DNA from 3 places in the Micromonospora sp. CNB394 genome. Region 2 is predicted to be linked to each of the others. Evidence: riboswitches for the same ligand, from Rfam matches in the RefSeq annotation. Region 2 holds a riboswitch; each other region holds the start of a gene.
What was found. Region 2 has a riboswitch for cyclic di-AMP ahead of C569_RS0117700 (hypothetical protein). Riboswitches for the same ligand answer to the same signal wherever they lie in the genome.
Positions count from the first base shown of each region.

Region 1 (4,203 bases), on a different contig from region 2:
GTGGACCTGGAGACCGAGGAGGAGAAGGAGAAGGCCGAGGCGGAGCGCCAGGAGTACGCCGACCTGCTCACGTTCCTCGGCGGCGCGCTCGCCGACAGCGTCAAGGAGGTGCGGCTGTCCACCCGGCTGACCACCTCGCCGGCCTGCGTGGTCGGCGACGCGCACGACATGACGCCGACGCTGGAGAAGATGTACCGGGCCATGGGACAGGAGGTGCCCCGGGTCAAGCGGATCCTGGAGCTGAACCCGGCCCACCCGTTGGTCACCGGGCTGCGCAAGGCGCACGGGGAGGGTGGCGACACGGCCGCGCTGACCGATACCGCCGAGCTGCTGTACGGCATGGCGTTGCTGGCCGAGGGCGGTGAGCTGGCCGACCCGGCCCGGTTCACCCGCATCCTCGCCGACCGCCTCGCCCGCGGCCTGTAGCCCGACCCGGCTCGCCCGGCTCGCCCCGACCGGCTGGCGTGATCGACTCCAGCTCGCCGAAGTGGCGGTATCGGACGGGCTCTGACCCGGCAACCCCGGCGAGCCGGTGTGGATCAAGCGGTCGTGTCCCGGAGTGGGGAATGCCGGGGCAGCGCGTGGATGGGTCGGGCGGATCTGGTGCGGGTTGGGTGCGGCGAGCGCCCGGTGGTACGGGGTTGGGCCGGGGTCGCTGATCTGATGTCCGGGGCGGTTGTCGTGACGGCCACTCGATGGGCACCGTCTCGCCGAAGTGACTCGTCACCTCGGCGAGACGGGTCCGCTGAGGGGGCGCGGGGTAGAGCGCGGCCACTCCGCCGGGCAGGCCGGCCTGTCCCCGGGCGGGTAGGCGGGCGGCGGCGCGGTCGGGCGGGTGGACTCGTCCCACGGGCGGCGCGCGCTCAGGCGTACCCCGGGTCGGGGGTGGGGGTGACGCCGAGCGTGCTCGGGCCGCCGGCGGCGGGCGCGGCGCGCTCGGCGGCGACCAGCTCCCGCACCGCGGGCGCGACCTCCTGGCCGAAGATCTGGATCGCGCGCGGCTCGTCGCTGCCGAGGATGAACGTGGTGATGCCGTGCTCCAGCGTCAGCCCGGCCAGTTCCTCCACCCACTGGTCCGGCGGCCCGACCAGGAAACCGGCCGACGAGCGGGCGAACGTGCCGGTCACGTTGAGCATCCGGCGGATCGCGGCCGGGTCGCGCCCGGCGGCCGCCGCGCCCTCGTCGACGAGCGCGTTCAGGGCGGGCAGGTCGTCGGGGCCCTCGGGCAGGTAGGACAGGGACGGCAGCCAGCCGTCCGCGGCGCGGCCCACCAGGCGCAGCATGCGCGGCTTGTACGCGCCGACCCAGATGCCCACCGGGTGCGCGGGCGCCGGACCGCGCTTGGCGCCGACCACCCGGTAGTGCTCGCCGTCGACGCGGATCATGCCGCGACGGTCGGTGTCCCAGACCGCGCGGATCACCCGGATCGCCTCGTCGAGGGCCTCGACGGCGGCGCCGGGGGACAGTCGCCGCCCGCCCGCCGCCTCGATCGCGTCCCAGAACGCGCCCGCGCCGAGTCCCAGCTCGACCCGGCCGCCGGTGAGCAGGTCCAGGCTGGCGACGCTGCGGGCCAGCACCACCGGCTGGCGTAACGGCAGGTTGAGGACGTTTCCGGCCATGCGGACGCGTGCGGTGGCGGCGGCCACGTAGGACATCAGCGTCCAGGTGTCCAGGAAGCCCGGCTGGTAAGGGTGGTCCTGGAACGTGACCAGGTCCAGCCCGACCTGCTCGCAGAGCCGGGCCAGCGCCACCACCCGGTCGGGCTGCCCGGCGGCGGGCGTCAGGAAGCCGCCGAAGGTCAGCTCGTGTCCGTGATCGGTCATCCGTTCCGCCCTTCCGTGATCTTGTCGGGCCCTGTCACCGTAGCGCCGCCGCCGGTCGCCCGGCCGGGTGAAGAGCGTCACAGAAGAGGACGATCGTTGCAAATCGCTCCTAGCGTCGGTTTCGTTCGCAGAAGCGAACACCGAGGGTCGGAAACGCCAAATCCCGCCGCCGGCCCCGGTAACCGAACCTCGCGCGGGAGCGGGGGAACCACACGTTCCACGGTGCATCGTCACCTCGGGGTGAAGCCGCCACCGGCGGCCGGGCTCCTCGGCCCGAACCCGACAGCTCACCTCGTCGGCGTGGAGGAATCCACATGGCAACTGAATACTCAGCCCGAAGCCGCCGCACCGCGCTCGGCGCGGTTCTGGCCGGTGCCGCCGTCGGCGCCGCGACCCTGTTCGGCCCGGCCGCTCCGGCCAGCGCCGGTGTCAACTGGGACGCGGTCGCGCGCTGCGAGTCCGGCGGCAACTGGAAGATCAACACCGGCAACGGCTACTACGGCGGGCTCCAGTTCTCCCGCGCCACCTGGAACGGGTACGGCGGCAGGAAGTACGCCGCCCGCGCCGACCTGGCCAGCCGGTCCGAGCAGATCGCCGTCGCGGAGAAGGTGCTGCGCGGGCAGGGCATCGGCGCGTGGCCGGTCTGCGGCAGGAAGGGTGGCTCGGCGAGCGCCGCGGCGACCCGGTCCGAGCGGGCCACCACGAAGGCGGCCCCGAAGAAGGCGGCCCCGAAGCGGGCCGCCGCGCGCACGGCCACGCCGCAACGGGCAGCGACGAGGGCGGCGCCGCGGCCGTCGTCCGGCGCCGGGACGTACGTGGTCCGGCGCGGGGACACGCTGTCGGAGATCGCCGTGGCGCAGCGCGTCGACGGCGGCTGGCGTGCCCTGTACGAGCGCAACCGCGCAGTGGTCGGCGACGACCCGGGCCTGATCTTCCCCGGTCAGCGGCTGCGCCTGCGCTGAGCGGCCCTCGGACGCCCGGCCGGTTCGCCCCGGCCGGGCGTCCGGCCGTGCGCGACACGCCGCGTCGCCCGGTGTCCGCCCTGTTCGCGGCGCCGGGACGCGGCCCGCGGCGGCCGGTGACCGCGATTCGTCGGAGCCGGTTGCTAGGGTCACGATGCTCGGCTAAGACGTGAAGAAAGCGCGGAAATGACCAACGACCCGTTCTCGGCGGCCGCGAGCCTCGACGAGCTGCTGACCCGCACGCAGCAGGCGCTCGCCGCGATGCGTTCCCGGGCCTCGGCGCACACCGACGGCGAGCCGGGCAACCTGCTCCGGGCCGAGGGCACTGCGGCCGGCGGGCGGGTCCGCGCGGTCGCCGTCCAGGGTGGCCGGCTGGATTCCGTGGCGATCGACCCGGAGCTGGCGGGCGAGCCCTTCGATGTCCTCTGCGGACACCTCGTCACCGCCGCCAACGCCGCGTTGTCCGAGCTGGACGCCCAGGCGAGCGCGTCGGCGCGGGCCGACGCCGACGCGCTCGCCGCCCGGCTCGGCGGCGTGGGTGACCAGGCGGAGCTGTTCAGCCGCGCGATGCACGAGGTGGCCGCCCGGATCCACCGCGACCGCGGCGCCGTGTCCCGGGCCGGGCGCCCCGCCGGCGCGGGCACCCACCCAGGCAACCGTGACCTTCGTTAGGCACTGATCAGGGCGAACGCCGCCGCAGCCGACCGGCGGCCCGGACGGACGAAGTGGGCGTCGGCGCGCTTGCCGCCGGCCGCGAACGTCGCCATCCCGTTCGGGTGGTCCTGCACGGTGATGCCGTACTGCCCGATCCCGACGTCGCGGATCGGTCCCGCCGCGCTGCCCCTGGTCCGGCCCGAGGCTCAGCCGGTCACCGCGCCGCCGGGCCGACCGCCCGGTCGTCGTGTTCCCGGCGGCCGGCCCGGCGGTTCCGCCACCTGTCGTTGCCGCCCGCGGGCAACGGCGCCGACCGCCACAACGACCGCACCGGCGTGCCGTCCGGCGCGGCGAACGTCTCGCGTTCGGCGTATCCGAGCCGCCGCCGCAGCAGCTCCTCCTGCTCACCGGCGCACGGATGCGCGTACGTGGGCAGACTCAACGTGTCCATCCGGCGCTGCGAAGCGGACAGCGCCTGGACCGCGCCGCCCCGGGGCGCGGCCAGCAGCGCCAGGTGGTTGTGCGGTTCGACGGGGCGGCGTGCCGCCAGTTCCTCGCCGAGGCGGCGGAACCGGTTCTCGTCCGGCCCGGCGGCGCTCGCGAGCCGGTCGGCGTACCGGTGGGGGGACGGGATCGGGCGGTAGCGGTGGAACCACACGGTGGCGGCGCTGCCGTCGCGCAGCAGGAACGCGTCGCCGAACAGCAACGCGTGCTCGGTCCAGATCCGCGCCACGGCGGCGAGGACCGGCAGGCGGCGGGACGGG
Region 1 is NZ_KB895825.1:507,015-511,217, forward strand. It holds gene htpG (molecular chaperone HtpG) at 1-426, shown strand, start outside; gene C569_RS29665 (LLM class flavin-dependent oxidoreductase) at 864-1,823, opposite strand; cyclic di-AMP (ydaO/yuaA leader) riboswitch at 1,994-2,139, shown strand; gene C569_RS0102195 (transglycosylase family protein) at 2,138-2,785, shown strand; gene C569_RS0102200 (YbaB/EbfC family nucleoid-associated protein) at 2,972-3,457, shown strand; gene C569_RS0102210 (hypothetical protein) at 3,654-4,203, opposite strand, start outside.
Region 1: another riboswitch for cyclic di-AMP. It lies ahead of C569_RS0102195 (transglycosylase family protein); the one in region 2 lies ahead of C569_RS0117700 (hypothetical protein).

Region 2 (4,203 bases):
CGTCGAACGCGAGGCCGGCCCGGCGGCGTGCCTCCTCGGCGGCGGTGCCGACCAGGTCGGTGGCGTCGTCGGCCAGGCCGGAGGAACTGCGGCGGGCGGTCCGGGTGGCGTCGCGCACGCTGTCGCCGGCGGAACCGACGGCGGAGAGCAGGTGCTGCCACGCCTGGTCGGCGACCCGCTCGGCCTTGCCCCGGCGGTCCAGCAGGTTGGATCCGAACATCGTTCTGCCTCCTCGGGTGCCGAAGGCCGGCGGCCACTTCGGACTCCGGTGTCCATCCGGCGGGTTCACTGTCTCGGGCAGTGCCCAGCGGGCGGGCGCGGCAAACCACCCCCGGGTCACGGCGACCGGGCGGTGAACGGGACGAACCACTCGAACGCGCCGGGACCGGTGCCCGCGGGACGTGCGTGCGCCCGCTACCCTGGTCGGCGGATCGGCGGGGCCGACCAGCCGCACGGCTGGTCGCGACCCGTCCTTGAAGGGGAAACTGGAACCCGGAGGTCCGGATTGGGTACGCCCAGGTGTGCCCAGTTCGCGAATTGCTCATCCCGGGGGGTGGCGACCGGGCCGTGAGAGGAATACGCTCGGTCGCGGCCCGCGTACTGATGAGGCGCCCGTCATGGGCGAGTGGAGGTGCTCGCGTGAGCCTGTCGATCGTGAAGTCGATGCGACCGGGTGGTGTCGTCCAGATCGCGCCCCGTGGGGAGATCGACGTCGACACCGCGTACGAGGTGCGGGAAGCGATCGCCGAGGTGCTCGCGAAGGGCCGCCCCTCGCGGATCGAGCTGAACATGCGGCTCGTCACGTTCATCGACTCGGTCGGCATCAGTGCCATGGTCGCGGGCTTCCAGACCTGCGAGGTCAGCGGCGTCAAGCTCGTGGTCACCGAGCCGAGCCGGTTCGTGCACCGGCAGCTCTGGGTGACCGGGCTGCTCGGCCTGTTCGGCGCGCCCGAGCCGTGGTTCGCCGACGACACCCCCGAGGTTCTGCCCGGCGCCTGAGCGCCGTTCACACCCCCTGCGACCAGGGGACCTTCTACCCGTTGCCAGTCCGGCGTCGGTACGGGACGATCGTCGCGACGCACGACGGCGAGGGGGCCCGCTTGCAGAGCAGCGACAGCTTCAGCTACACCGTGCAGGCCCGGTGCAGCCGGGCCGAAGCGGTGGCCCTGCTGGGTGATCTGAGTCGCCAGGGCGAGCTGCATCCGTTGATCGTCCGGGTCCGGAAGCTGCCGGCCCGGCCGGGCGCGCTGGCCAGCTACGCCATCACCGACCGGCTGCAGCTCGGCCCGCTGCACTTCCCGGTCACGTACCAGGCGGACGTGCTGATCGCCGGCGAGGACGAGGTGGTTACCGTGGCGCGGCAGCAGCCCGCGACGACGGTCCGCAACCACACCCGGCTGCGCGACGAGCCCGACGGCACGGTACGCATCGACGTGGAGATCACGCTGACCGCGCCGGCGCCGCTGTTCGGGTACGCGTTCCGCCAGGCCCGGGCGGCTCACCTGGGCCTGGCGGCACGTCTCGGAGCGACCCTGGAGGGCCGGCCGGCCTGATCCGGCCGGCCCGCCGGGGCGCTCAGTACACCGACAGGTGCACGTGGTTGGTGTGGTCGCTGGACGGGTCGCCGTTGGCCCCGCTGTACGACTTCCATCCGCTGCTGGGTAGCCAGATCTGCTTGAACCAGATCACGTAGAGCACGGCGAGCGGGTCGGCGTTGCGCACGAAGTACGCGGCCAGGTTGTTGCCGTACGTCCGGTCACCGCCGGAGGCCACGCCGCCGAAGCCGCTCTTCTGCGCGGCGAAGTCGCAGGCCCGCCCCTTCGGGTGCTCACCGGAGCCGCTGGGCCGGTGGCACGAGACGTACCGGGTGAAGCCGGCCGCCTTGGCCTGCTGCAGCGCGTGCAGCGTGCGCGGGGTGATGCAGCCGTTCGCCGGGGTGGGGTCGTTGACGCTGCACGACTCCGACGGCCAGGAGCCGTCCGAGTTGCGCGGCGCCGGCTCGGCGTTCTTGCTGGAGGTGCCCTGCACGCCGCTGCCGCTGCTGCCGCTGCCGCTGCTGCCGCTGCTGCCGCCGCTGCTGCGCGAGGCGCGGTCGTTCGCCGCCTCCAGGGCGCGCTCGACCTGGTCCTTGCGCCGGGCCATCACCGTCACCTGCTTGCGCTGCTCGCGGATCTCGCCGTCGAGCTGGGCGCGGGTGCGGGTGGCCTCGTCCCGGGTGGCGATCAGGTCGCGCAGTGTGCGGTCCTCGTTCGCGGCGACCTGCTCCAGCGCGGCGGCCCGGTCCATGAAGCCCTCCGGGCTGCTGCTGCCGAGCAGCGCCCCGGCTGTGCCCAGGCGGCCGTTGCGGTACGCCACCGCGGCGATCTCGCCGACCTTGGCGTCGCGTACTGCGAGTTCGGCGCCGACTGCTTCGAGCTGGTCGTTGAGCTGCTTCTGACGGCTCACCGACCGGTTCAGCGCGGCTTTCGCCTCCAACCAGCCCTTGCTGGCCGCGTCGAGCTGGGCACGCAGTTCGGGCGTGCCGCCCTCGTCGTCGCCGGGCGCGGCGGCGAGCAGGCCGGTCGCGGGCGCCGCCGAGGCGGGGGAGACCGGAACGGTCGCGACGCCGAGGGCCAGCGTCGCGACGATCAGGGCCGCCATCCGGGCGGCCGTCCGTCGTACAGGTGCCACTGGGGGCATTCACATGTCCTTCCGTCAACGCCGACCGGGTTAGCTGACGGGTTCGGGACGGAAGATCCCTACCGCTGACGCGGATGCACCCCACGTACGTGGTTCCCCGGCTCGTCCCTGCGGACGATTAGGCGACGGCCGCCCCACCGGGGCCGGTGGCGCCCGCGGGTGCGGCCGCGATCGAGACTACCGGCGCTGCCCGGGTACGGCTCCGTGGAGCAATACCGCCAGGCGGGGCAAAACCGGCATAACTGTACATTAGCCACAGTGATTTAAGTGTGTCCTAATCACCACTCGGTCGGTCCGCACACCCCGGCGGACGCTCCGGGTTCGACTTGCAACGTGGCGTGATCGATGGAGAAGTCCTCGTGCAGGGCGGCCCGTGCCGCGGCCAGCACCGCGCTCGGGTCCACGCCCGGATCGGTGGTCAGGTGCGCCGAGGCCACCTCCATGCCCGAGGTGAGCGTCCAGACGTGCAGGTCGTGCACCTCGGCCACGCCGGGCACGGCGGCCAGCCGGTCGTGCACGGCGGTCACCTGGAGGTGCTCCGGCGCGGCCTGCACCAGGATGCGCACCGCGGCCCGGCCGAGCCGCCAGGTGCGCGGCAGGATGAACAGGCCGATGCCGACGGCGACCAGCGGGTCCGCCCACCACCAGTCGGTCACCGCGATGACCAGCGCGGCGGCGATCACGCCGAGCGAGCCGAGCAGGTCGCCGAGCACCTCCAGGTACGCCCCGTGCAGATTGATGCTCTCCTTCGACCCGGCGCGCAGCAGTGCGAACGCGACGATGTTGGCGAGCAGGCCGAGCACTGCCACCACGAGCATCGGGCCGGCCAGCACCTCCGGCGGCTCGCCGAACCGGCGTACCGCCTCGACCAGGACGTAGACGGCGACGGCGGCGAGCAGTACGGCGTTGGCGAGGGCGGCGAGCACCTCCAGCCGGTAGAGCCCGAACGTGCGCTGCGGGTCGGTGCCGGCACGTCGGGTGGCGGTGATCGCGGCGAGCGCCATGCCGATGCCGAGGACGTCGGTGAACATGTGCCCGGCGTCGGAGAGCAGTGCCAGCGAACCGGTCGTGAAGGCGGCCACCGCCTCGACCACCATCAGGACGGCGAGCAGCGCGAAGGCGGCCCAGAGTCGGCCCCGGTGGCGGTGTGCCGCGTTGGTCACCGCGCCGCTGTGGTCATGGCCTGCGCCCACGCCAACACCCTTCCTGCCCCGTACCGGCCCCGGCCCAATGTATGTTCACATCGCTATGTATGCTAGTGAACTGCGGGTGGCGGCGGGGCCACTCACCCCACCGGGTCGAGCGTGGTGAGGCGCTGGGTGGCCCGGGACAGCGCCACGTAGAGCGTGCGCACGCCCGAGGGGTCGGCCCGGATCTCGCCCGGCGCCACCAGCACCACGCCGTCGTACTCCATGCCCTTGGCCTGGAGGCTGGTCACCACCTGGAGCCGGCCCGCGCCGAGCCCGCCCAGCCAGCCGGCCACCTCGTCCCGGCGCGGCACCGGCGTGATCACGCCGACCGTGC
Region 2 is NZ_KB895839.1:95,032-99,234, reverse strand. It holds gene C569_RS0117715 (hypothetical protein) at 1-220, opposite strand, end outside; gene C569_RS0117710 (STAS domain-containing protein) at 640-999, shown strand; gene C569_RS0117705 (SRPBCC family protein) at 1,041-1,553, shown strand; gene C569_RS0117700 (hypothetical protein) at 1,576-2,679, opposite strand; cyclic di-AMP (ydaO/yuaA leader) riboswitch at 2,684-2,814, opposite strand; gene C569_RS0117695 (cation diffusion facilitator family transporter) at 2,958-3,872, opposite strand; gene C569_RS0117690 (AAA family ATPase) at 3,965-4,203, opposite strand, start outside.

Region 3 (4,203 bases), on a different contig from region 2:
TACCCCCAAGGGGTACGCTATCCTCGGTGTCATGACCGCGCCGTCCAGCCCGACCCGGGGCTACACCGCCAGCAAGGACCAACTCCTCGCCCGGCTCCGCCGGATCGAGGGCCAGGTCCGTGGCATCGAGAAGATGGTCGAGGACGACCGCTACTGCATCGACGTGCTGACCCAGATCTCGGCCATCCAGGCGGCGCTGGACAAGGTCGGCCTCGGCCTGCTCGACGGCCACGCCCGGCACTGCATGCACGAGGGCGCCGCCGAGGGCCGGGCCGACGAGATGGCGACCGAGATGATGGCCGCTGTCGGCCGCCTCATGAAGCGCGGCTGAAACGGTCACCCGCCCGTCCCGGGCCCGGCCTGCCGGGCCGGGCGAGCCGGGCTGCCTACCATGGCCGGGCGACGCCCCGGACGTGGTCGACACGTCCACGCCGGCCGGGTGACCAGACCGGTCCGGCGGACCAGGCGTCGCCGCGACCGTTGGGAGAGACGCCATGGGTGCCGACCACACCCGCCCCGCAGCCGCCGCGCCGCCGGGCGTACGACGGCTGCTCGTCGCCGTGGTGGTTCCGCTGTTCGCGCTCACCGTGATCGCGGCGCTGGTGCTCTGGCCCCGGCAGGACCGGGAGCCGGTCGGCGGCGCGGACGTCCCCCGCTACCACGGCACCGTGACCCGGGTGGTCACCGAGCCCTGCCCGCCCACCCCGGAGACGCCGGCCGGTGGAGGTGGCCCCTGCGGCACCGTGACCGTCACCGCCGAGCAGGGCCCGGACGCGGGCCGGCCGGTCGAGATGCCGATCCCGGCCGGGCCGGGCGCGCCCCGGGTCGCCGTCGGCGACGAGGTCGTCCTGGTCGAACTGACCGACCCGGCCGACCCGGCGGTGAAGTCCTACAACATCGCCGAGCACCAGCGCGGCACACCGCTGATCTGGCTGATGGTGCTGTTCGCCGCCGCGATCGTGGCGTTCGGCCGCTGGCGCGGGCTCGCCGCGCTCGGCGGGCTGGTGGCCAGCTTCGCCATCGTGCTCGGCTTCGTGCTGCCGGGCATCGGGTCCGGCCGGCCGCCGCTGCTGGTGGCGATCGTGGGCGCCGCGCTGATCATGTTCGTGGTGCTCTACCTGACCCACGGGATCACCGCGCAGACGTCGGTGGCGGTGCTCGGCACGCTCGGCAGCCTGGTGGTCACCGGCGTGCTCGGCCTGCTCGCCACGTCCGCCACCCACCTGACCGGCTTCGGCAGCGAGGACGCCACCACGCTGTCCATGTTCCAGGCCGACGTGGACCTGCACGGGCTGTTGCTGGCCGGCATCATCATCGGCTCGCTGGGCGTGCTGGACGACGTCACAGTCACCCAGGCGGCCACCGTCACCGAACTGGCACACGCCAACCCGGGCCTGTCCCGGCGGCAGCTCTACCGGGCCGCGACCCGGGTCGGCCGGGCGCACATCGCGTCCACCGTCAACACCATCGTGCTGGCGTACGCGGGCGCCTCGCTGCCGCTGCTGCTCCTGCTGGTCGCCGACGCCCGACCGGTCAGCCAGATCCTCACCAGCGAGTTCCTCGCCCAGGAGATCGTCCGCAGCGCGGTGGCCACGCTCGGCCTGATCGCCGCCGTACCGCTGACGACCGGACTGGCCGCGATCGTGACCACCGCCGGACGGCGCTCGCGCGGCGCGGAACCGGCGCCACCCGCGCCCCGGCCGCCGGCCGGGCGGGACGACGCGCTGGAGGCGCTCGGCGGCGGGAAGAGTACGGAGGCCGCATGGTGACACTGCGCAGCGTGACCATCGATTTCAAACGCGACGCTGGTCACGGTGCGCCACGGCGAAATCTCGCTATTGGTCGGCTTCCGGACGTAGAACCTCAGGAGTGCTGTCAGGTAACCTCGCTGCCGGTCACCGCCGAAGGCGCGCACCGGCGCCAGCGGTGCCGCCGCCCAATCGCCCGCGGGCGAGCCGGGGAACCAGGTACATGGGGTGAATCCGCGACAGCGGTAGGGGCCACTTCCGTCCCGAACCCGTCAGCTAACCCGGTCGGCGGCCGACGGAAGGGAACATTGTGACGGCACCCCTGCGCCGCTGGCTGACACCCGTGGTGGCCGTGCTGGCCTCGCTGGCCGTGCTGGCCGGGCCCACCCCGGCGACCGCGGCCCCCACTGCGGCGGCCCCCGGCACCCCCTCGGGTCACGAGGAGGACGGCGAACCGCCGCTCATCACCGAGGCGATCGACGCCGCCAACCGCAACTTCCTCCAGGCCAAGGCGAAGCTGGCCAAGTCGCAGGACCGCCAGCGGCGGCTGGCGGCCGAGGTGAAGACGGCACAGGCCGAATTCGACGCGCTCAGCCCACAGGTCAACCAGCTCGCCGCCCAGTCCTACCGGACCGGCCGGATGGGCGCGATGGCGATGCTGCTGGAGAGCAACTCCCCCGATTCGTTCGTCCGCCGGGTCAACGCCCTGGACGAACTGAACCTCCTCAACGCGCAGCGCCTGGCCGCCATCAACGCGGTCAAGACCCGCGCCGAGCAGGCCAAGATCGCGCTCGACGCCGAGGTGCGCGAGCAGGAGAAGCAGAAGAACGCGATGGAGCGCGAGAAGGTGCAGGCCGAGCGCGCGCTGAAGCTCGTCGGCGGTCTCGGCTTCACCGGCGGCCTGGTCTCCGCCACCTCACCGGTCGCCAAGATCGCCCCCGGCCGCACCGCCGACGGCGGCTGGAAGGCCGAGTCGTGCAGCGAGGACGACCCGACCACCTCGGGCTGCGTCACACCGCGCACACTGCACGCCTACCAGGAGGTCCGCCGCGCGGGCTTCAAGCGCTTCGTGGGCTGCTACCGGCCCGGCGGGCCGTGGGAGCACCCCAAGGGCAAGGCGTGCGACTGGTCGCTCCAGAACAGCGGCTTCGCGCCCTGGCACAACAACGACACCCGCCGGTACGGCAACGAGGTCGCCGCCTTCCTCATCCGCAACGCCGACCGGCTGGGCATCTACTACGTCATCTGGAACCGGCAGATCTGGTTCCCGGCCACCGGCTGGCGTTCGTACAGCGGACCGTCGAACCACACCGATCACGTCCACATGTCGCTGCTCTGACCCGGACACGACGAAGGGGCCGCCCCGAGGGCGGCCCCTTCGTCGCCCTACGGGTCAGCCGGCCAGCGCCGGGTCGGCGGGCGCCGCCGGAGCGGGCAGCGGGGCCGGGGACTGCGCCACGGTCCGCACCTCGCCGCCGGCGAGCCGGTACGACATGCCCACCACCGTGCACCGCCCGGCCGCCACCCGCTCGGCCAGTACGGCGGACCGGGCCAGCAGCGTCTCCACCGTCTGCGCGATGTGCACGTCGATGATGCCGTCGAGGTCGTCGACGCCCTGGCGGGCGGCGCGCAGCAGGCTGGGCGAGACCGCGTCCACCACCGCGCCCAGGTGCCCGACCGGGGCGGCGCCGGTCCGGACCCCCTCCCGGGCGGCCTGGACCGCGCCGCACGAGTCGTGGCCGAGCACCACCACGAGCGGCGTGCCGAGCACGGTGACCGCGTACTCGACGCTGCCGAGCACCTCCGGCCCGGCGGTGTGCCCGGCCGTCCGCACCACGAAGAGGTCACCGAGACCGCGATCGAAGATGATCTCGGCGGCGAGCCGCGAGTCGGAGCAGCCGACGATCACCGCGAAGGGGTGCTGGCCGACGGCGACCGCCGCCCGGTGCCCGGCGTCCTGATTCGGATGCTGCGGAGCGCCACTGACGAACCGGTGATTACCGGCACGCAGCTCGGTCAGTGCCTGCTCCGGGGTGCTCGGCGTCATGTCCCTCACCTCGTCTACCTGGGGAACCACCAGGCCGAACGGCCTCGCGACCCACGGTCACACGCACCTGGGGGCCCGTCAAGATTCGTGATACGCATTTCATACTTTCCCGTGCCGGCCCGCGCCGGGCCGGTACTACCGAGCAGGGGAATAGCATGACCACCATGGCGACCACACCAGCTGAGGGCGGGAGCCGCCGTAACTGGACCTTCCTCACCAACCACGGCCACGTGCTGCTCGCGATCGCACGCAATCCCACCGCCCGGCTGCGGGACGTGGCCGACGAGGTGGGCGTGACCGAACGGGCGGCCCAGGCCATCGTCGCCGACCTGGAGGCGGGGGGCTACCTGCGGCGTACGCGGGTGGGACGGCGCAACGAGTACACGATCAACCCGAAGGGACGCTTCC
Region 3 is NZ_KB895830.1:139,353-143,555, reverse strand. It holds gene C569_RS0110605 (metal-sensitive transcriptional regulator) at 32-331, shown strand; gene C569_RS0110600 (YibE/F family protein) at 495-1,769, shown strand; cyclic di-AMP (ydaO/yuaA leader) riboswitch at 1,924-2,055, shown strand; gene C569_RS0110595 (hypothetical protein) at 2,059-3,087, shown strand; gene C569_RS0110590 (carbonic anhydrase) at 3,142-3,795, opposite strand; gene C569_RS0110585 (helix-turn-helix domain-containing protein) at 3,951-4,203, shown strand, end outside.
Region 3: another riboswitch for cyclic di-AMP. It lies ahead of C569_RS0110595 (hypothetical protein); the one in region 2 lies ahead of C569_RS0117700 (hypothetical protein).